DNA from 2 places in the Acuticoccus sp. MNP-M23 genome. Region 2 is predicted to be linked to the other one. Evidence: predicted binding sites of a transcription regulator. Region 2 holds the regulator's gene; the other holds the start of a gene.
What was found. The regulator PhoB, encoded in region 2, activates phosphate uptake and scavenging genes when phosphate is short. The targets are predictions, from matches to a motif close to TGTCATNNANCTGTCAT.
Positions count from the first base shown of each region.

Region 1: a site for PhoB is predicted at 5,722-5,738, ahead of RDV64_RS05960 (PhoX family phosphatase). Genes of this name have one in related genera too.

Region 1 covers NZ_CP133480.1:1,244,039-1,252,000, forward strand. Annotated here, with positions in the region: gene RDV64_RS05935 (sialic acid TRAP transporter substrate-binding protein SiaP) at 1-694, opposite strand, end outside; gene RDV64_RS05940 (GntR family transcriptional regulator) at 754-1,434, opposite strand; gene RDV64_RS05945 (dihydrodipicolinate synthase family protein) at 1,431-2,324, opposite strand; gene RDV64_RS05950 (VOC family protein) at 2,430-2,930, opposite strand; gene RDV64_RS05955 (molybdopterin-dependent oxidoreductase) at 3,134-5,470, opposite strand; gene RDV64_RS05960 (PhoX family phosphatase) at 5,858-7,831, shown strand.
Region 2 covers NZ_CP133480.1:1,550,151-1,558,112, forward strand. Annotated here, with positions in the region: gene pgsA (CDP-diacylglycerol--glycerol-3-phosphate 3-phosphatidyltransferase) at 1-173, shown strand, start outside; gene moaD (molybdopterin converting factor subunit 1) at 170-421, shown strand; gene RDV64_RS07355 (molybdenum cofactor biosynthesis protein MoaE) at 414-881, shown strand; gene RDV64_RS07360 (carboxymuconolactone decarboxylase family protein) at 970-1,383, shown strand; gene argF (ornithine carbamoyltransferase) at 1,412-2,356, opposite strand; gene RDV64_RS07370 (aspartate aminotransferase family protein) at 2,353-3,549, opposite strand; gene RDV64_RS07375 (GcrA family cell cycle regulator) at 3,830-4,366, shown strand; gene phoB (phosphate regulon transcriptional regulator PhoB) at 4,427-5,122, opposite strand; gene phoU (phosphate signaling complex protein PhoU) at 5,232-5,924, opposite strand; gene pstB (phosphate ABC transporter ATP-binding protein PstB) at 6,010-6,930, opposite strand; gene pstA (phosphate ABC transporter permease PstA) at 6,973-7,962, opposite strand, start outside.

The DNA of each region.
Region 1 (7,962 bases), 310 kb from region 2:
TCTGCACCTCGTTGAGCTTGGCGCTTGCAATGGTCGGCAGCGGGTTTTCCTGCCCGTCCACCGCACCCTGGCTCAGCGCCAGATAAAGCTCGTTGAAGTTGATGGGCGTTGCCTGCCCGCCCCATGCCTCCACCATGGCAATGAACGTGTCGACCGGCGGCACCCGCAGTTTGAGACCCTGCATGTCGGCGGCCGTGTGAACGGCCTTGTTGCCGGTCGTCACGTGGCGCTTGCCGTAGTAGGTGACGGCGAGCATGCGCATGCCGCGCTGGGAGACCATCTGGTCGTTCAGCGTCTTGAACACGTCCGAGCCCGGCACCTTGGCCAGCTGCGCCGGGTCTGTCCACAGATAAGGCGCTTCGAGAACGGAAAGCGGCGGCAGGAGCGAGCCGAGGGCCGCCGCGCCATCTGTGGTCATGGCAAGGGCGCCGGAGACCACCATGTCCATCATGTCCTTGCCGGAGCCGAGCTGGCCATTTGGAAAGCTCTGCACGTCGATCCGGCCATCTGACGCTTCTTTGGCGGCGGCGGCGATCCGGTCGATCATCTGCACTTGGGGGTGCGACGGGGCCAGCATTTCGCCCCAGCGGATCACGGTTTCCTGCGCGCGCAGAATGCCGGGAGCGGCAAGGGTCGCGGCGCCGAGGACGGCGGTGCCGGCCAGGAAGGTGCGGCGTGTGGTTTTGACTGTCATGAGGTTTCCTCCGTTTTATTGTTTCTTGTTGGCCGGCCCGCGGGGCGCGCCGGGGTCGTCTACAGCTTCACGGCGCGGCGGCGGGCAGTGTCGACGTGCGCTGCCATCGCTTCCGCGGCGGCGTCCGGGTCGCGCCGTTCGATCGCTTCGATGATGCGGAAATGCTCGCCGATCACCGACGGAATCATCGGCACGTAAAGCCGTGTCTCGGACAGGCGGATCAGCTTGATCTTGATCCAGTTGACCCGGTACGCGTTGCTGACGATGGCGTTGCCAAGGTGGTCGATGATCGCTTCGTGGAGGCTGAGGTCGACGAATTCGGCGTCTTCCATCAGCCCCTCTTCTTCGCCCGCTTCGTGCCGGGCGAGAATGCGTTCGTGGCTGGCCCGCAGCACTGCAACCGCCGCCGGATCGGCCTCGGTGGCGTAAAGGCGGACCGCCGCCTCTTCCATGAAGAGGCGGAACTGGAAGGCGTTGCGCACCAGGTTGAGGTCCACCTGCGGGACTTGCATGCCGCGGTGGGGCACGGTGCGGATCAGCCCTTCCGCTTCCAGCCGTGGCACCAGTTCGCGGATGGCGCCGAGGGGAAAGCCGGTGATGTTCACCAGCTCGCGCTGGGTGACGAACTGCCCTGGCGCAATCTCCCGGCTGAGGAGGCTGCGTGTGTAGCCTTCATAGGCCTGTTCCCGGAGCTTCACCGGCGCGACGTCGCGTCCGGGCCGCTTCAGGCGCGTCGTCATCCGACTGGTTCCTTTGCGACAATGTCGTCGAACCGCGCGATGAGGCTTTTTGCCTGTTCGGGCGCAAGGTCCACCAGCGGGGGGCGGGTGCGGGCGTAGCCACTGTCGCCATGGCGATGCGCAACCATTGCCTTCACCGCCGGCATCACCGGGTGGCTGACGATGAGGTCGACCGCTGCCTTCAGCCGCGGATCGTCCGCACCGTCGTGGATGACGCTGCGCAGGAGGGCCGGCTCGATGTTGGCGAGACCGCAGATGGAGCCTTGTGCACCGCGCGCCATTGCCCGCGGCAACAGCCGCTCGTCGCCAACGAGGATCGCGAGATCGCCGTGGGCATCGAGGTAGGCGTTTGCCGTGTCCCAATCGCCGGAGGAGTCCTTGATGCCGGCGATGACGCCCGGAAACGCCTTGCGCAGCCGGTCCACCAGCGCCACCGAGAGCGGCACCGCGGTCTGCCCCGGAATGTGGTAGAGGATGACCCCGCGCAGGTCCCCGCCAATGGCGTCGAATGCATTGGAGAACCAGGCGAACAGGCCGTCCTCGTCGAGGGCCTTGAGGTAGTAGGGCGGCGTGAACAACAGCCCGCGCGCGCCCATGCCGAGTGCCAGCCTCGCCTGGTCAACCGCATCGGCCACCACGCTGGCGCCGACGGTGGCGTAAAGTTTCTGTCCGAAATCGATGCCGTTGCCGGCGAGCGCGCCCAGCATCGCGGCGCGTTCGCGAAATCCGATCGAGAAGCCTTCACCCGTCGTTCCGAAAAGGGTGACGCTGTCGGTGCCGTTGGCGAGAGCCCAGTGCGCATGCTTCACGAGCCGCGGCAGATCCACGGTTCCGTCGGCGGCAAAAGGCGTCACCATCGCGGCGGAAAGTCCAAAAATATGTCGTGCCACGGTATGTCCACTGCTGTGATCTGCGCAACATGTTAGTCGGCACCCATCGCATACGTCAATGAACGTCGGGCCCGCGCAGCCACAATTATCGTCAGCGCCGGCGGGTCAGATCATCGCTTCGGTCTCGGCGATGTAGGCATCGATCGAGAACCGCTCGTTGCGCATCAGGAGGTGGCCGTCTTCGTCTTCCGGCCACTCGGAGCGCGGCATGTCCACGTAAAGCTCCACGCCGTTATCGTCAGGATCACGCAGGTAGACGGCTGTGCTGACGCCGTGGTGCGCCGCCCCATCGAAGGGAATGCCGGCGGCCTTTACCTGCTTGATGACAGCAACGAGGGAGGCGCGGTCCGGGTAGAGGAAGGCGGTGTGGTAAAGCCCGGTGCGGCCGGGCGGAGGCGGGGCGGCACCTTCGCTGTCCCAGACATTCAGGCCGATGTGGTGGTGGTAGCCGCCAGCACCCAGAAATGCCGCCTTGTCTCGCCATCTGAGGTTCAACGGGAATCCCAGAACGTCGCGATAAAAGGCAATCGCCCGGTCGAGATTGGACACCTTGAGGTGGACATGGCCGACGCACGTGCCGGCGGGGGCTTCGAACGGATCAGGCATGGGGTCTCTCATCTCTGCGATCAAAAGGGCTCATCGGCACTCTCGCACTCATCATGGAGTTCCGCGAAGAAGGCTTCCACCTTCGCATTTTCTGTGCATCCAGTGGCACCGCTATTCCCATCCTTGCGTCGCTCCATCCGCGAGCCCGACGGGCCATGGATCTGGCTCCAGACATCCGCCGAAGCGGGCTTCAAATCGCATGATCAGGGCCAGGCCCGCGGCACGATCCGCGGCGGCACGAAGGCGGTGACCGGCGGCACCGGCCCCTCCCATCTGCGAATGCGGACGAGGCAGCTCAGCGCCGACGGGCCCTGCGCCAGCGGTGTGGTGCCGGTGTCGGCCGTCAGAACATTGGGATTGCCGTGCTTGCACAGCGCCGGATCGCCATCCCAGTCCGGGTCGTACCAGGCGCCGGTTGCCATCAGCAGCACGCCCTCAATCACGTTTTCGTCCAGCGCAGCCGCGGCAATGGTGCGGCCCCGCGCGTTGAAAACCTCCACCAGATCGCCAGCTTTTATGCCGTGCCGATCCGCCTCGGCAGGGTGCAAGACGCATGGCGTCCGCCCCGCAATCTTGCCGGCGCGGCTGTAGGCGCTCTGGTCGAGCTGGGAGTGCAGGCGCCGTGCGGGCTGGTGGGTGACGAGGTGAAGCTGGCCCATTGCCCCTTCCGCGCCCAGCCATTCGGCAGGTGCGTGCCACGCCGGATGCCCCGGCAGGCCGGGGTGCCCGAACGATGCGATTGCGGCGCTGTAAATCTCGATCCGGCCGGACGGTGTCGGCAACGGTGCGGCCGCAGGATCGGCGCTGAACCGCTCGACGAACGAGGGTTGCGGCGCGGTCGCTGCTGCCACGAAGCCTCTGGTGCGAAATGTCTCGTAGTCAGGCAGGGGCTGGCCGATCTTTGCCATGGCGGCGGCGGTGCGCGCGTAGATCTCCTCAATCCAGCCGGCCTCATCACGACCTTCGGTGAATGCGTCCGCGAGGGTGCCGTTGCCGCCGGGGGGCGTCAGCCGCTCGGCGAGGCCGGCGAAAATCGCATGGTCGCTGCGCGACTCGCCAAAAGGCCGGGCGACGGCACGGGTCGCGAACAGGTGCGTGTCCGTCGAGGAGGCGGAGACGTCGTCCCGCTCGGCCGAGAGGGTTGCCGGGAACACGATGTCGGCAAAGCGGGCAAGCGGCGTCCAGTGCGGTTCATGCACGATGACGGTTTCGGCCTTTTGCCATGCGGTGCGCAGGCGGTTGAGGTCCTGATGGTGGTGGAACGGGTTGCCGCCGGCCCAGTAGATGAGGCGTATGTCCGGATAGGTCAGCGTCTGTCCGTCATAATCCACCGTGTCGCCGGGAGCGAGCAGCATGTCGGCAATGCGGGCGACGGGGATGAAGCGCTGCACCTTGTTCGGCACGCCGGGGAAGGCGGCCACCGGCAGTGGCCCGCGCGTGGCTCCGACGCTGTTGATCGCGCCGAGGCCCAGCGCCAGCCCCTCACCGGGCTTGCCGATCCGGCCCAGCATCGCGGCGAGCACGACCGCCATCCACACCGCGGACTCGCCGTTTTCCTGCCGGGTGAGCGACCAGCTGAAGTTGACCAGCGTCGGCCCCGCTGCCATCCGCCGGGCAAGCGCCGTGATCGCGTCCGGTGCGAGGCCGGTGATGGCGGCAGCCCAGGCGGCATCCTTCGGCGTCCCGTCGGCGGTGCCGGTGAGGTAGGGGGCGAAAAGCTCGAAGCCCTCGCAGTGGCTGGCGAGGAAGGCGTGGTCGCACAGTTTTTCGGTGAGGAGGGTGTGGGCAAGGCCGAGCATGAGCGCGGTATCGGTGCAGGGTCGGATCGGCATCCACTCGGCCACGTCCGGTGAAAGGTCGAGCGCGGAGGGGTTGATGTTGACGATCCGCGCACCGGCAGCCAGCGCCGCCGCCATGTCGCCGCGCTGCGTGTGGCGGGCGACGCCGCCGCCGTTCACCTGCGCGTTGCGCAGCGCGATGCCGCCGAACGCCACCACCAGCGCGCCCGCCTTGCCGACCTCGTCCCAGCCGGTGTGCTCCTGCAACAGCTTGTGCATGGAGCCCATAACGTGCGGCAGGACCACCTCGGCGGCGGCAAAGCTGTAGCTGTTGCGCCGGCTTGTGTAGCCGCCGAACAGACCCATGAACCGGCGCAGCTGGCTCTGCGCATGGTGGAACCGCCCCGCGCTCGCCCAGCCGTAGGAGCCGGCATAGATCGCCTCGTTGCCGTGGGCAGCCCGCGCGTCCGAAAGAGCGCCGCCGGCAAGGTCCAGCGCTTCGTCCCACGGCACGGCAACAAATTCGTCGCGGCCGCGCAGGCTGCGGTCGGCCTCACCGGCGAGCCAGCCGCGGCGCACCATCGGTTGACCGATCCGCGTGGGATCGGCGAGCGTTTCCAGCATGGCGCCGCCGATGCCGGACGGGTCCGGGTCCGCCTCGAACGGGTGGAGCGCGACGGCGCGGCCATCCTTCATCTCGGCCCGGTACGTGCCCCAGTGCGCCGCAACGATGGGCCGTTTATCAGACAGCGTGTCGCTCATTTCGTGCCCCTTGCCAGCGCGACCCGGCAAGCGGCGCTGATTTCTAGAATGTCGTCGGTGTCTGCGTGCAGGCCCCGGCCTATGGCGCCTTTTCTACCGTTGCCGATTAGCATGAACGCGCCGGGCGGCGCTGCGTCCAGAGGCGCAAGATCCCTCGAAAAGCGTTCTGGCGCAGAGGCGGCATCGACCGCACTGCCCGCGTTGGCGTGCGCGGCGGTGGTCAGCGGCCGGGGCAATAATGGGCGGCGGGATGTCATCACCACGTTACAAAATCACACCTAGATTGGGATCGTTCCAATGGCAGTGTGCCACCGCAACCGCTCGGTCACGTCCACGCGTGTCGCAGGCGATTGGTGGCGGCTGCCCTGATGCCAGAGAGCGAAACCGATGACGCAGATATTCAAGACCAGCCTCCTTGAGGAAGCCGACGGACCGGGGCACAACTCCACCGCAAACCGGACCATGGGCGAGATCATCGCCGCTCGGTTTTCCCGCCGCGGCTTCCTGCGCGGGTCCCTCGCGGCGACGGCAATCACCGCCACGGTCAGCCCGATGGCACTCCTTGCCGCCGACCGGGCAAGCGCGGAAACGGCAGCCTCCTCATTCAACTTCGAAGAAGTGACGGCCGGCGTCGACGCCGATCACCATGTTGCCGAGGGCTACAACGCCGACGTTCTGCTGCGCTGGGGCGACAAGGTGTTTGCCGACGCGCCCGAGTTCGACCCGAACGCCCAGTCGCGGGCCGCGCAGGAGCGCCAGTTCGGCTACAACAACGACTTCGTCGGCTATATCCCGATGGATGGCTCGTCCGACCACGGCATTCTGGTCGTGAACCACGAATACACCAATGAGCACCTGATGTTCCCCGGCATCGTCACCGTGGGCGCGGATGACAAGCTCACCGTCGCACCGGCCGATCAGGCACGCGTCGACATCGAGATGGCCGCGCACGGCGGCACAATCATCGAGATCGAGAAAAAGGACGGGCGCTGGACGCCGGTGCTGGACGGCGCCAAGAACCGACGTATCACCTCGGCCACCCCGATGGCGCTCAGCGGCCCCGCTGCCGGTCATGCCCGCCTTGCCACCAACGCCGATCCGTCCGGCCGCGCCGTCATCGGCACCCTCAACAACTGCGCCGGCGGCGTCACGCCCTGGGGCACCTACGTGATGGCCGAGGAGAATTTCCACGGCTACTTCCTCGGCGAACTGCCGGAAGGCCATCCCGAGGCCGCCAATTATGAGCGCTACGGCGTGCCGCAGGGCAGCTACGAATGGGGCAATTTTTACGACCGCTTCGACGTTTCGAAGGAACCCAACGAGCCCAACCGCTTCGGCTGGGTGGTGGAAGTCGATGTCGATGACCCGACGTCGACGCCGAAGAAGCGCACGGCCCTTGGCCGCTTCAAGCATGAAGGCGCCGAATCGATCCTCGCGCCCGGCGGACAGGTTGTCTTCTACCTCGGCGACGACGAGCGCTTCGACTATGTCTACAAGTTCGTGACCGCGGGCCGCTACAACCCGGACGACCGCGCAGCGAACCTCGACCTTCTCGACGACGGCACGCTCTACGTTGCCCGTTTTGACGAAGACGGTGCGGTGACCTGGATGCCCCTCGCCCACGGCGAAGGTCCGCTCAACAGCGAGAACGGCTTTGCGAGCCAGGCCGACGTTCTGATCGAGACGCGCCGCGCTGCCGACCTTCTCGGCGCCACGCCCATGGACCGCCCCGAGGACATCGAGCCGAACGGAGACAATGGCCGCGTCTACGTGATGCTGACCAACAACACCAAGCGGCAGGACCCGAACGCCGCCAACCCGCGCGTCGACAACGCGTTCGGCCATATCGTCGAGATTTCGGAAGAAGGCGGCGACTTCGCGGCAACGAAAGGCACCTGGGAAATTCTCCTCAAGTGCGGCGACCCGTCCATTGCCGAAGTGGGCGCCACATTCTCCACCGCGACCACCGAGAATGGCTGGTTCGGGATGCCCGACAACTGCGCGGTCGACAGCGACGGCCGGCTCTGGGTGTCGACCGACGGCAACTCGCCGAAGAAGACCGGACGCACCGACGGCCTCTGGGCGGTCGATACCGATGGCGCGGCGCGCGGCACGTCGAAGCTGTTCTACCGTGTGCCGGTCGGCGCCGAGATGTGCGGTCCGCGGCCGACACCGGACCTTGCCACCTTCTTCGTCGCCGTCCAGCACCCCGGCGATGGCGGCGAAGACTGGGAGGGCTTCGGCCGCAACTCCTACTACGAGGATCTTTCGACCCGCTGGCCGGACTTCAACGACGCGCTTCCGGTGCGTCCGTCCGTGGTGGCGATCACGAAGAAGAACGGCGGCAAGATCGGCGCCTGATCGCGCTTGCAACGGGCCGGACCTTTCCGGCCCGTTGCGCGGCGGGAACGCGTGACAGCGCGCGCCCGCCGCGCCGACCTTTCAGGGCAAAACCGCAGCCGGCGCACCGCAACGCGCCCGCTGCGGCCACT
Region 2 (7,962 bases):
CCACGTTCCAGATGGTGGCGCTGGCCGCGCTGATGGCCGCCCCGCTGGCGCCGTTCCCCACCGTTGCGCGGGTGGCGGCGCTCCTCATCCTGTGGGCGGCCATGCTGATGACCATCTCCAGCTTCGTGCAATACGTGATGGAGACGCCGAAGGAGGCGTTCGAGGAAGAATGAAGGTCAAGTATTTCGCCTGGGTGCGCGAGCGGATCGGTCACGCGGAGGACGACATCGTCCTGCCGCCCGACGTCACCACAGCGCACGAGCTGATCCTCCACCTGAAGGGCAAGGGCGAGGAATACGCCCATGCCCTGGAGCGTGACGCGTTCATCCGCGTCGCCGCAGACCACCGCCACGTGGCACACGACACGCCCATCCGCGATGCCGGCGAGATTGCCCTTTTTCCGCCGATGACCGGTGGCTGACGCCCCGCCCCGCTTTCATGTCGGCGTGCTGGACGGCCCGCTCGACCCTGCGGCATGGCTGGCCGAAATATCGCCGCGCGATCACACCGGCGCGGTGGTCACGTTCAGCGGCTATTGCCGGGGCGAGGGCGGGCGGATCACTGCGCTGGAGCTGGAGCATTATCCTGGCATGGCGGAGGCCGAGATGCAGCGCATCGCGGAGGCTGCCATGGCGCGCTGGCCGCTCGACGGCGTTCTCGCGGTTCACCGCACCGGCGTTGTCGCGGTGGGTGAACCCATCGTTCTGGTGGCGGCAGGCTCGGCCCACCGCGACGCCGCCTTCGAGGCCGCCCGCTTCGTGATGGATTTCCTGAAGACCGACGCGCCGTTCTGGAAGCGCGAACATCTGGCGGACGGCACAAAGGGCGAGTGGATCGAGGCAAAGAGCGCCGACGATGCCGCCCGCGCCCGCTGGGCCTGAGCCAGCGCCTTCAAAGGTTGAACCCGAGTTGAGCACCAACGACAACGCCGCCCCGCCGGGCCTCACCTACGAGACATTCCAGGCCATGATGCCGGAGGCTTCCGCGGCCCTCCTTGCCATGGGCAAGGCGGTGGACGACGCAGGCCTTTCCAGGGAACTGACCGAACTCGTCAAGCTGCGCATCTCGCAGATCAACGGCTGCGCCTTCTGCATTGCGCTGCATCTGGGCATTGCGCGCCGCATCGGCATCGACGATGCGAAGGTGGCCAGCATTGAAGGATGGCAGCACGGCGCGCTGTTTTCGCCGCGCGAGAAGGCGGCGCTCGCCTTTGCCGAGCACCTGACCGGAATGCGCGCGGGAACCGGCTCACGCCAGGCATTTGCCGCATTGCTCGCGCATTTTTCGCAGGAGGAGGCGGTGCAGCTGACGGTGGCGATCGCCAACATCAATACCTGGAACCGGATTTCCGGCGGGCTCGGGTTCTTGCCGCCGAAGGGGTGATGGCGCGGGGCGACCGCGCCATCAGGTGTCAGCGGTCCGAGGCAGGGGCCACCGCAATCAGCCCGAACACATAGGCAAGCACGGCCTTTTGCGCGTGGATGCGATTTTCCGCCTCGTCGAACACGGCCGACTGGGGGCCGTCCATCACCGCATCCGTCACTTCCTCGTTGCGGTGCGCGGGGAGGCAGTGGAGGAACACGGCGCCGGGCGCTGCCGCCGCCATCAGGTCATCGTTCACCTGGTAGGGCATGAGCAACTTCAGCCGGCGAGCCTCGTCCTCGTCGCCCATGGAGGCGAAGCAGTCGGCCGCCACAACGTCGGCGCCGTCCACCGCCTCGCGCGGGTCGGTGGAAACGAAAACGTCGGCCCCGGCGGCACGCGCGGCCTCCACCACATCGTCCGGCACGGCAAGCTCCGGCGGCGTCGCGATGCGCATGCGGAAGCCCAGCGGGCCGGCAGCCTCCAGGAAGGTTGCCGTCATGTTGTTGCCGTCGCCGACCCAGGCCACCGTGCGCGCCTCGATGGGGCCGAGGCGTTCCTCGATGGTGATGAGGTCCGCGATGATCTGGCACGGGTGCGAGCGGCGGGTAAGGCCGTTGATCACCGGCATCTCGGCATGGCGGGCGAACTCGGCGAGCGCGTCGTGGTCGAGCATGCGGATCATCACCGCGTCGACGTAGCGGGACAGGACGCGCGCCGTATCCGGCATCGATTCGCCGCGGCCGAGCTGCATCTCGCTGCCATTGGCGACGATCGTGTCGCCGCCCATTTCGCGCATGGCAAGGTCGAACGAGAAGCGCGTGCGGGTGGACGGCTTCTCGAACACCATGGCGAGCGTGCGCCCGGCGAGAACGTCGGTCCGGGGACGGGGCTTGCGCCCCTCCCCCTTGATCCGGTGTGCCTCGTCCAGAATGGCGCGAAGGGCGCCCTGCGGCTGGCTCGCAAGGTCCAGGAAGTGGATCGGCTCGCTCATTGCGGGGCCGCCGCACTCTTGGCTTCCACCGCGGTTGCCGCACGGTCGAGCATCGCCACCGCCTCGCGGATGTCCGCCTCCGTTGCCACCAGCGGCGGCAGAAGGCGGGCGGTGTTTTCGCCGGCCGGGATGACGAGCAGCCCTTCGGCGCGGGCAGCATTGGTGATGTCCGCCACCGGCGCACGGCATTTGACGCCGATCATCAGCCCCTCGCCGCGCACAGTCTCGAAAATGTCCGGATGGCTGTCCACCAGACCGGCAAGCGCCTGCTTGGCGTAAAGCCCGGTCTGCCGGACCTTTTCAAGAAAGCCGTCCTCCAGAAGCACGTCGAGCACGGCATTGCCCGCCACGCACGCAAGACGGTTGCCGCCATAGGTGGTGCCGTGGGTGCCGGGCACCATGCCCGCCGCGGCATCCGCCGTGGCAAGGCACGCGCCGAGCGGGAAGCCGCCGCCGATGCCCTTGGCCGCCGCCAGAATGTCGGGCGTGACGCCGAGCGACTGATAGGCGAACAGCGTGCCGGTGCGCCCTGCACCCGTTTGCACCTCGTCAAACACCAGGAGAAGGCCGTGCTCGTCGCACAGCGCCCGCATCTCGGCCAGCACTTCGCGCGAGACCGGGCGGATGCCGCCCTCGCCCTGGATCGGCTCGACCATGATCGCCGCCGTTTCGGGCCCGATCAGTGCCTTGACCGCTTCAATGTCATCATACGGCGCCTGGTCGAACCCGGCGAGCGGTTCGCCGAAGCCTTCCAGATATTTGGGCGAGCCGCCGGCCGCGATGGTGCCGAGCGTCCGCCCGTGGAAGGCGCCCGCCATGGTGATGATGCGGGTGCGCTCCGGGTGGCCGTTGATGAACTGGTAGCGCCGCGCGGTCTTGATCGCGGCCTCGTTGGCCTCGGCGCCCGAGTTGCAGAAGAACACGCGCTCGGCAAACGTCTCCGCCACCAAGCGCTCGCCAAGGCGGGCCTGCTCCGGAATTTCAAAGAGGTTGGACGTGTGCCACACGCCGGCGACGGCCTTCTGCATCTCCGCAACAAGGTGCGGATGCTGGTGGCCAAGGGCGGACACGGCGATGCCGGCGCCCATGTCGAGGTATCGTCGCCCGTCGGACCCGTGCAGCCAGACGCCCTCACCCGAATCAAACGAGACGGGAATACGGTTGTAGGTGGCGAACAACGCGGGTTCGGTCATAATTGTGTCGCGCTTGACGCGCTTCTCCACAGAGTTGGGGTATCTCGCCCGAAGACGAACGCGTCTTCTTCCCGATGGTTGGGGAAAAAGCAACTCTTGAGTCCATCGCGACTCGCTGACTCTAGACGCTGATTCGTCAATTCCTTTACGATTCATGAGGAACAGGAGCGCAAATGACGCGCTCCACAGCCTTCAGCCAACACGGTGGATTCCCGTGCCGTTTTCGGCGCGCCGCCTTTGGATTCCCTGTGGGCTGTTTGTGGACAGCAAGGGGACTGCGATGAGCTGGACCGACGAGCGGATCGAACAACTGCGCAAGCTCTGGGCAGAGGGGCACTCCGCGTCCCAGATCGCCGGGACGATGGGCGGTGTCACGCGCAATGCGGTGATCGGCAAGATCCACCGGCTGGGTCTGTCGGGCCGCGTGAAGACGGCGCGCCCCGCAGCCCGTCGCGCCGCACCGGCGCCCGCCACCGTCTCGCCCGCCGCCGCAGCCGCTGCGGTCCGAACGCCAAAGCCCGCTGCACAACCGCGCGTGATGGCGGCCGGCGCTGCTGCGGTGAAGGTGGTCGAGCGGGAGGTTTTCGAGCCGGCCCCCGTACCTCAGCATGTTGCCGAGGTGGTGCCCTTGCGCGGCGGAATCACGCTGACGGACCTCAGCGCCAGCACATGCCGCTGGCCCATCGGCGATCCGTCCGGCGACAATTTCAGCTTCTGCGGTGCGCGGTCCGAACCTGGCGACACCTACTGCACCGCCCACGCCGACGTGGCATTCCCCGGCCGCACCAACAAGCCGCGCAAGCCCACCGGGCGCTGACGCGGCAACCAATGAGGCGGCGGCGGCGATTGCCGGCGCCGAGCCTGAAAAGCGCCGCTCTCAGTCGGCGCCGAACCTGTCGTCGAAGGCGTAGCCGGCGCCGCGCACTGTGCGGATCGGGTCCGCCTCCTTGCCGCGCTTGAGCTGCTTGCGCAGGCGGCCGATGTGCACGTCCACCGTGCGTTCGTCCACGTAAACGTCCCGCCCCCACACGCCGTCCAGAAGCTGCTCGCGGCTGAACACGCGGCCGGGTGACTGCATCAGAAATTCAAGCAGGCGGAATTCGGTCGGCCCCAGCTTCACCTCGCGGCCGCCCCGCTGCACGCGGTGCATCGTGCGATCCAGCTCCAGGCTGCCAGCGCGCAGCATCGCCGAAACCTTTTCGGGCTTGGAGCGGCGCAGAAGGCCGCGGATGCGGGCCATCAGCTCGGGCGTCGAGAAGGGCTTGGTCACGTAGTCGTCGGCGCCGGTGGCAAGGCCGCGCACCCGCTCGGTCTCCTCGCCGCGCGCCGTCAGCATCACGATGGGCAGATGCTCGGTCTGCGGGCGGGACCGGATCCGGCGGCACAGCTCGATCCCGGACAGGCCCGGCAGCATCCAGTCGAGCACCAGAAGATCGGGCGGCTGTTCCAGAAGGCGCATCTCGGCCTCGTCGCCGCGACTGCACGAATCGACCGCATAGCCTTCCGCTTCGAGGTTGTAGCGCAGGAGAAGCACTAGCGGCTCCTCGTCTTCGACAATCATGATGCGGGGCATTATCGCGCCCCTGGACCGCACCGCATGCGCATCGCTGCCACACGGTTCAACCGCGTCGGGTCCATGCATGAACTAACCTTTGACAAAGTGTCAGCGGCCCCGGTCACCGTCAGCGCAAGCCGACGTTGCCTGTGAAATCCGCAGACAGGTAAGACGACGCGTCGGACTTTTCGCGAGCTTCCGCGGGCTGCTCGCCGGTCACGACGTAGTGGATGGCCTCGGCAATATTTGTCGCGTGATCGCCGATGCGCTCGATGTTCTTTGCGCAGAACAGGAGATGCGTGCAGAACGTGATGTTCCGCGGATTCTCCATCATGTACGTCAGCAGCTCGCGGAAGATGGAGGTGTGGATCGCGTCCACCTCGTCGTCGCGCAGGCGCACGTCCAGCGCAGCCGGCACGTCCTGGCTGGTGAACGCGTCGAGCACCGTTTTCAGCTGCTCCAGCGCAATTTCCGACATGTGCTCGATGCCGAGCGCCACGCGGGGCGGATGCGCGCTGTTCTCGATGGCCAGCAACCGCTTCGCGTTGTTCTTTGCCAGATCGCCGACCCGTTCGAGGTCGGACGAGATGCGCAGGCCCGCCACCAGCTCGCGCAGCGCCTTGCCCTCGGGCCGGTGCGCCACGATCATCTCCACCGTGTGGTTCTCCACGCTGCGCTGCATGGCGTCGAGCTTGCGGTCGGCCGCGATCACCCGGCGTGCGAGGTGCGTGTCGAGCCGCGTCAGCGCGGTCACGCTCTCCATCACCAGCTGCTCGGCCAGCCCGCCCATCTCGGCGATTTCTCCTGCCAGTCGCTGCATCTCGGTAAACTGGTCTCTTACAACAATACCCACGTCATGACTCCGTCCGCCGGACACCACGCAATGACGTGCCACGGCTGCATTCCTACCCAAACACACCAGTTATATACTGGCGTGTGCGCTCCTCTTGAGGATCATTGAAGATCTCTTCAGTTGGTCCTTCCTCGACGAGATAGCCGAGGTGGAAATAGCACGTCTTCTGGCTCACGCGCTCGGCTTGTGCCATCGAGTGCGTCACAATGACGATCGTGTAGTTCTCGCGCAGTTCGTGGATCAGCGTTTCCACGGTGCCGGTTGCGATGGGATCGAGCGCCGAACAAGGCTCGTCCATCAGGATGACTTCGGGGTTCACGGCAATGGCGCGCGCGATGCACAGGCGCTGCTGCTGGCCGCCGGACAGGCCGGTGCCCGCCTCGTTCAGCCTGTCCTTCACCTCGTTCCAAAGGCCCGCACGGCGCAGGCTCCGCTCGACGATGATGTCGAGGTCGGCCTTCTTGGTGGCTGTGCCGTGGATCTTTGGACCGTAGACGATGTTGTCGTAGATCGACTTGGGGAACGGGTTCGGCTTCTGGAACACCATGCCGACGCGGGCGCGCAGCAGCACCACGTCGAGGTCGTGGTTGTTGAGGTCCTCGTCGTCCATCTCGATCCGGCCGGTCACGCGGCACCCGTCGATGGTGTCGTTCATCCGGTTGAAGCAGCGCAGATACGTGGACTTGCCGCAGCCCGACGGGCCGATGAAGGCCGTCACCGACTTTTCGGGGATCGCCATCGAGATGTGATGGATCGCCCGCTTCTGTCCGTAGTCGACGCAGACGTCGCGCGCGTCGATCTTGGCGCGCTGCGGCTGTGCGAAGGGGCGGCGGATCGTGTCGAACACCAGATCGTGGTCGCGGGTGAACTCACCCCCCGTCTCGGCCTGTCTTTCCAGCGACGCGGCGTCATGCGCGGTGCCGTGGTCGCCGGTGCCGGTTTCGTCCGCTGTCTGGTTCATCGCAGTTTTCATGATGGTCCTCGAAGGGGTTCGTCAGGTCGGGCGCGCGCCGGATTACCAGCGGCGTTCGAAGCGATGACGCAGAAGGATCGCAAGAGTGTTCAGTGAGATCATCACGCCCAGAAGGACCATGATGGCGGCCGCCGTGCGCGGCTCGAAGAAATTGCGCAGCTCGTTGCCCTGCCACAGATAGATCTGCACCGGCAGCGCGCTCGCCTGATCCAGCGGGGTCGACGGGACGGACGCGACGAAGGCGTTCATGCCGATCAGCAGGAGCGGCGCGGTCTCGCCGAGCGCCTGCGCCACGCCGATGATGGCGCCGGTCAGCATCCCCGGCACCGCCAGCGGCAGCGTGTGGTGGAACATGGCCTGGGTGGGTGATGCGCCGACGCCGAGCGCCGCCTGCCGGATCGACGGCGGCACCGCGCGCAGCGCCGCACGCGAGGCGATGATGACAGTGGGCAGCGTCATCAGCGACAGGACCAGGCCGCCGACCAGAGGCGCCGACAGCGGCAGACCGAAGAGGTTGATGAAGACCGCAGCGCCCAGAAGGCCGAAGACGATGGAAGGCACCGCGGCAAGGTTGTTGATGTTCACCTCGATGAGGTCGGTGAACCAGTTCCGCGGCGCGAATTCTTCCAGGTACACCGCGGCCATCACGCCGACGGGGACGGCGAACAGCATCACCACCAGCATCATCATCACCGAGCCGACGATGGCGCCCAGCAGGCCGGCCGTGGCCGGCGAGGAGCGCGAATCCACGTTGGTGAACAGCGTGCTGGAGAAGTTCATCTCGATCACGCCGCGATCGTAGAGCGCGTCGGCCCATTGCTGCTGCCTGGCGGACAGCTGCTGCATGGACTGGGGGAGGTCCCGGTCGATGTTGCCCTTCAGCCAGACATCGATGTTGGCTGCGGCGACCAGCGCGACGTCCTGCGTGGTGCCGATGAGCGACGGATCGTCGGCCACCATGTCGCGCAGGCGCACCTTTTCGGCGCTGGCCACCATGCCGCCAACGTCGCGCGCATTGTCCGCGGCGTCCGG